2 regions of the Paenibacillus sp. V4I5 genome follow, and region 2 is predicted to be linked to the other one. Evidence: riboswitches for the same ligand, from Rfam matches in the RefSeq annotation. Region 2 holds a riboswitch; the other holds the start of a gene.
The links. Region 2 has a riboswitch for FMN ahead of QFZ78_RS11060 (DMT family transporter). Riboswitches for the same ligand answer to the same signal wherever they lie in the genome.

Region 1: it holds a riboswitch for FMN, as region 2 does, so the genes downstream of both, ribD (bifunctional diaminohydroxyphosphoribosylaminopyrimidine deaminase/5-amino-6-(5-phosphoribosylamino)uracil reductase RibD) here and QFZ78_RS11060 (DMT family transporter) in region 2, are expected to answer to the same signal.

What each region holds. Positions count from the first base shown of each region.
Region 1 is NZ_JAUSZB010000002.1:1,638,284-1,641,694, forward strand. It holds gene QFZ78_RS09545 (bifunctional 3,4-dihydroxy-2-butanone-4-phosphate synthase/GTP cyclohydrolase II) at 1-34, opposite strand, end outside; gene ribE (riboflavin synthase) at 125-796, opposite strand; gene ribD (bifunctional diaminohydroxyphosphoribosylaminopyrimidine deaminase/5-amino-6-(5-phosphoribosylamino)uracil reductase RibD) at 813-1,922, opposite strand; FMN riboswitch at 2,157-2,338, opposite strand; gene QFZ78_RS09560 (peptidylprolyl isomerase) at 2,540-2,971, opposite strand; gene lysA (diaminopimelate decarboxylase) at 3,203-3,411, opposite strand, start outside.
Region 2 is NZ_JAUSZB010000002.1:1,959,697-1,963,107, forward strand. It holds gene QFZ78_RS11050 (DUF4183 domain-containing protein) at 1-175, opposite strand, end outside; gene QFZ78_RS11055 (FMN-dependent NADH-azoreductase) at 408-1,043, shown strand; gene QFZ78_RS11060 (DMT family transporter) at 1,121-2,089, opposite strand; FMN riboswitch at 2,249-2,396, opposite strand; gene QFZ78_RS11065 (hypothetical protein) at 2,530-2,823, opposite strand; gene QFZ78_RS11070 (CBO0543 family protein) at 2,979-3,411, opposite strand, start outside.

The DNA of each region.
Region 1 (3,411 bases), 320 kb from region 2:
CTTCTTCTATGGTGTTGAAGATTATTTTTGTCATATTCACCTCTCCTAAGAGTTTTGCTTTAGCAAAACTATCTTCGTAAGCATAAGCCTGAGTTTTGCTTTAGCAAAGCTGACTTCGTTGTTTCTACATAAAGCCGTTATCGGCAAGAAAGCTCGCAGTAAGCGTACTTTGGTTTTTCCCGCTTCCATCCGAAGTTTCAGATGGACCGAACTTTAGTAGACGCTCCATATATTTGCCTAGCACGTCACATTCTATGTTGACCGTATCCCCAGCCTTTTTATCATGTAGGACCGTTTGAGCAAGGGTATGCGGAATGATGGAAACCGCCACTTCACGATCATTAACATCAACAACGGTAAGGCTTATGCCGTCAATTGTGATGGAACCCCCAGTAATGATATATCGGAAAATGTGCTTATTCTCCGGTTCGAACCGGTAAACGACCGCATTTTCCTCGGGTATTCGTGAAAGGATCGTTGCGGTTGCATCCACATGCCCTTGAACAATGTGCCCCCCGAATCGGCCATTCGCTGCCATCGCTCGCTCCAAATTCACGCGGGTGCCTGTTTGTAGTTTGCGAAGATTCGTCTTACGGTATGTTTCTGGCATAACATCCACTGAAAATGAGTCGTTATCAAAGGAAATGACTGTCAAACAGACGCCATTTACAGATATACTGTCACCCAGGTGGACATCTTCAAGCACTTTCTTGGCAGCAATGGTCAACACCATGGCTTGCCCTTGACTATGAATGCGGCGCATGTGGCCGATTTCTTCGATAATTCCGGTAAACATGCAAGTCCTCCATTCGTTAGCTCTTATAATTCGGATAGCCGGTTATGCAAATATCCGGTCCGAACTGCTCGACCTTGAGTCGGTCGAGCGTAATCGCATCATCCATCTTCGCGATTCCATCGAAGTTGATGTTTACAGGTGCTGCAGAGCCTCCGCCGATGATTTTCGGCGCAAACATCAGCACCAGCTTGTCGATCAGGCGCTGCTCCAGCATAGCGCCGTTGAGCTTCCCTCCACCCTCTAGGAGGATGGAGCCGATCTCGCGCTCGCCGAGCTTCCGCATGGCGAGCGTCAGGTCCACCTGCGGGCCGTCCCCGCAGGTGAGGATCGTGATGCCGCGCGCTTCCAGCGCGGCACGACGCTCTGCGGGCGCCTGCGAGCTCGCGAGCAGGATCGTCGGCTGACGATCCTGCTCCGTGAGCACCCGGGCGCCCAGCGGGACTCGCAGGAGCGAGTCCGCGACGATCCGTACCGGCTGGACAGCCGGTACGTCGCCGCGCGCGCTCAGCAGCGGGTCGTCGGCGATAATGGTGCTGGCGCCGACCATGATACCCTGGTGCCGATGGCGCAGGGTATGAACGAAGGCACGAGACGCTGGCGACGTGATCCATTTGCTGTCGCCGGTCTTCGAGGCAATGCGGCCGTCGAGCGTGCTCGCAGTCTTCATCGTCACATAAGGCATGCGGGTGACGATGTATTTGTTGAAGGCCTCGTTCATTGCCGCGGCCTCCTCTGCAAGCAGCCCAACGGTTACGTCGAGACCATGCTCACGCAGTTTAGCGATGCCTGTCCCACCAACCTGCGGGTTCGGATCAGTTCCAGCGACGACAACCCGTGACACACCGGCCTCAATGAGTCGGTCGCTGCAGGGTGGCGTTTTGCCAAAGTGACTGCATGGCTCTAATGTCACATAAGCCGTGCTTCCCTTTGCTTCCTCGCCTGCCATTTGCAAGGCGAGAACCTCGGCATGGCCATGTCCGCGCTTTAAGTGCGCTCCCATGCCAACAATGCGCCCATTTTTAACAAGAACACACCCTACCACAGGATTAATTCCCGTCTGACCAAGAGCACTTTCAGCCATTTGCAGAGCTAGTCTCATGTAAGCTTCGTCATTCAGTACATGCACGAAGTTCACCGCCTTTCAGGTCCATTCCAAATTTTGAATGCAAAAAGGCCCCTCCGTGTATCGGATAGGGGCCAGAGATTTTCTAGATAACACGAAGAAGCTTCATCCATCCATACTTGCTGCATTTTTGATCAAATCAAACAACAACGACGTATCTGCTTCAAAAGACAGACCTGCCGAATTTTTGTTTACGTGAAAAAATGTACAAGCATGCATAGCGAATCAAATGTTCGCGTTTTCCTTCTCCCATCCAGACTATACTGTCGGTTCCGGAATTTCACCGGATCAACCGTAGCGAAGCTGTGTACAGGTACCGCTAGCTTCAAAACGGGTCACGGACTTATCGAAATCATGTAACGGGTACATGCTATCGAATCACCGCCGGTGTGGAATTTCACCACGCCCCGAAGGTTTGCATACATATAAAAGTAACTTACAACTAAGAACTAGCTAAAAATTACTTTGGTAATGAAAAATTTATCACTCACACTTACAAAAAGCAAGTGCTTTTTTCCTTTTCACATTAATTTCTCACTTTTTCTATGAATTAACTCGGAATTAAATTAAGGAAGAACCCATTGAAATTAATCAACGGGCTTCTTTTCGATTAAGGCAAATTATACTTCTACAACTTCAACTTTCTCCATCAAATCTTTACCTTTGAAAGCATCGACTAATTCCATGCCTTTGGATACTTTACCAAATACGGTATGTTGTCCATCCAAATGCGGTTGCGGTTGGTAAGCAATATAGAACTGGCTTCCACCTGTATTTCTGCCTGCATGAGCCATAGCCAAAGAGCCGCGCTCATGTTTGTTCGGGTTGATTTCACAGTTGATTTGGTAACCAGGGCCACCAGTTCCTGTTCCTGTAGGACAACCACCTTGTGCTACGAATCCTGGAATAACACGATGAAAAACAAGTCCGTTGTAGAAACCGGAGTTTGCTAATTTTTCAAAGTTAGCAACGGTATTCGGTGCATCGTTTTCGAAAAGATCGATGACAACTTCGCCGCCACCTGCTAGTTTAATTTTTGCTTGTTTGGCCATTTGTGGTCCACTCCTTTAGGAAATAATATCTTATTCTACTATGAAAACTTCCATTTCACAAACTGCGCTATATTTCTAACACCATTTTACCCCGACCATATCCTGTTTGACTGCGAAAATGTGCTTCCTGCGCTGCTTAAAGTGGACGAGCAGTCCATCTCGAGATGGAAAAAACACAAAGAAGGAAACCCCGTATAAGCTTGAGGTTTCCTTCTTTTTATTTAAAACAACCTAAACCGTCTCGCTCATTTGTTTCATTCTTGCAGGAATGAGGTCATTACCAACGATGTTATCGAACGTTTCGCGTTTTACGACGAGATCACTTTGACCATCTTTCACGAAGACAACGCCAGGACGGCGGATACGGTTATAATTGCTTGCCATGGCATAATTGTATGCACCTGTACAAGATACAGCGAGAACGTCTCCTGAACTAACTT
Region 2 (3,411 bases):
GGCTAACTATCTTTGTTTTCTTTTTACAGTCTTTTTTCCGACTGGCATTAGAGTCCCTCCATTTTATTCCTGCTGATACACCTGTGTTCTTTTTTTTGATGATACATTTCTTTTTACGTATATGTTTTCTTGTAGCTGGAGTCATTCGATTTTTTTTATGGGTATTGTACACCACAAGTTTGTGACACCTCCAATTAACCAATTGTATATAGTATGATTTTGCTCTATTGGAGGTATGGACATTGAACTAATAACGAATAGACAATAATCTATTTCTATTTAAATAGGTGTTGGACTAGCACGTTCCCCCTCTTATTATAAGTAACTAATTTATTATTTGATATTTACTCAAAATAAGTTATAATGAGAACTGTAATTATTTTAAGTATAGAAGGGAAGTTTTAATTATGGCAACAGTACTTTATATCACTGCACACCCGCACGATCACCAAACATCATTCAGCCTAGCGGTAGGTAAAGAATTTATCGAGGCATACCGTGAAGCGAATCCAACAGATGAGGTTATTTCTGTGGATCTATTCAAAGAAGATATTCCTCAAATTGATGCTGATGTATTCAGCGGTTGGGGAAAACTTCAATCAGGAACAGCTTTTGACCAGCTTTCTGATGCAGAAAAAGCAAAAGTAGCACGTTTAGGCGCAATCGTTGACCAATTTGTTGCTGCTGATAAATATGTTTTTGTTTCTCCAATGTGGAACTTCTCATTCCCTCCAGTATTGAAAGCTTACATTGATGCAATTTCCGTTGCAGGTAAAACTTTCAAATATACGGAAAGTGGTCCAGTTGGTTTGTTGACAAACAAAAAAGGGCTACATATTCAAGCGAGTGGCGGCATTTATTCCGAAGGCCCTGCTGCAGCATTTGAAAGTGGCTTCAGCTACCTGAAAAAAATCTCGCAATTCTACGGTATCCCTTCCTTCGAAGCCATTTTTGTTGAAGGCATGGCTATAACGCCGGATAAAGCTCAATCCATTAAAGAAAAAGCAATTGCACAAGCAAAAGAAGTTGCAGCTAGCTTCTAAGAAAATAGTAAGAACCCGCTAAATCTAGCGGGTTCTTTTTACGTTCAATGATTGAAATTTTTGTAATCAGTCCATATTTATACAGAAATATTTCCTTTACTGCGGCTCATTAACCAGAGGGTTAACCAAATAAATACAAAGCCTACAAGTTGTCCTACGGTCAGCTTTTGACCAAATACAACCCAGTTTATGCACACACCTACGGCTGGGAAAGCAAGCTCAGCAAGCGTTGCAAAGAATGCCTTTGTCGATGACAGCCCCTTATAATAGAGGAGCATGCTGATCAACCCTGGGAAAAAGGCCTGGAACAGCAGATTGACTGCGATAAGAGTTAGTACTGCACTAGAACCGCCTACATGCCAAGCATCACCACTTACCAAAAGAACAACCGTTAGCAGCGGGATCGCCATCAGAAATCGCAGCGATGTGACAACAGGGAAATCCAAGTTTTTTTGAAGCAGGAACTTACCCATGACGGTCGATCCGCCCCATAAGACAGCTGCTAGAATTGAAAATAAGCAGCTTAACGTGCCTAAATCCTTCAAGCCCATCTCCGGTGAAGCAAAACCAAACGTCAGCAGATACGTGCCTAGCAGCGCCATTACGATATAGCCAGAAAATTTGGAAGGCAGTGTCTCTTTCAGCAGTACTCGAGCCAATACGATGGCGAACAATGGCTGCAGCTTCTGTAAAAGCAGGACGGAGTTTGCACTGCCGTGAGCGAAGGCCGAAGTGAAGAGTATGGTAGCTATGGCCGATCCACCCCAAGAAATAAATAGTAGTGCGCCAATAACTGCTAGTGTTAGTTTGCCGGCTAAGGACTTACGGTACTTTATCAGCACTGGAAGGGCATAGCAAGCCAGCAGCAGATGCTCTATGAACACAATTTGAGCAGAGGTAAAACTCTTCAACAATAAGATTCGAAAGAGAGGGTCCAACCCCCAAAGGATAGCTCCGAGTGCCACATACCAGATCTCATTGATCCCCCTGCTACTTGTTGCATACAAACTTGCGCGCTTACTTCCTAGCTTAAATACATTTTCCAATTCAAAAACCTCCCAATAGGAGAAACTTTGAGAGATTAGCCCAAAGATCCCTAGATGATGTTTTGAATTGAACCTTCTGAAAGAGACAATGCCCCTGTTACAATCAACAGGGGCATTGACAAACAGACCTATTAAAAATTGAATTTTTAACAAGTTGTCCTTCACCTTCTCTCATCCGGACTATACCGTCGGCCTTGGAATTTCACCAAGTCAGTCCCAATCTGTACAGACTGGGAGTCGCGGGCTTGAGATACACGTACGTATCCTCACCGCCGGTAGGGAATTTCACCCTGCCCCGAAGGTTCATATTCTAATAAAGTGTATAATAACATGTTACAGTTTAACTGGCAATCCTTTTTCGCGACGATTAGCCACTGACATAAGTTGATTTTATAAAAAAAGAATCTCTAACTGTCTTATACATCTGACAGAGAGACCCTTTATAGCATCGAGTGGCGTCGTTTTAAAAATTGAAATATAACAACGCCTATAGCAATACCAACAAATGAAAATAGCATAGGCAGCCAAACTGGACCCAAAAGAATGCCGAAAGGTTGAAACACATCCGAATAGATGATTCCTACCGTCCCTAGGAAAGCGCCTAATACAAAAGGAACATAAGCATACTCTGCCGTATCTCCCCCGTCTTTATAAGCATCCCAAATACCAAACATGTAGAGACAAGGGTAAAACATGAGCCAATGATAATTGGTTTGCTGGATGGCATCTTGCAATGTTACCCTTGAAACTGTCGATAATAATTTGATTGAGCTCTGACATGTAATTCACGATAAATTCCAATATAATCAACGTGATACCTTTTATATATTTCCCGTTTAAAAACTGACCAAACCCAGGGAGTGCGATGGCCCATAATAATTTCTCAATTTTATTGGATTTGTGCATATTTGTCATTTGGCAGTCGGTGATTTGCCGTACTTGCTATGAACTCAGGTGAAAGCATCTTGCTATTGGCTCGTTCCTCTACGAAATTTCCTCCTCTAACATTTATCTCAGGCGTTATCCTTCTTAATAAACCCACAAACCCTCTTATCGTAAACAAAGTAAAGTTAATGGACGCAAACGTATGAAGAGCAGACCAGGATTTCCATCTAAACAAATCGGTTTTCATCTCTAAAAACCATTGAAGCAAAGTCATTGGTCCACTAAATACTAGACTTCTCGTGATGAGTTCAAGTGGTTTACTTTGATAAGACCATCTTACCCATAGTACACTTAAAAGCGGATAGAATAATAAGTCGTACAGAATATTCGTTTCAAATATTTTAGCGAAAGGTCGAACGGGGTACGATATATTCCCT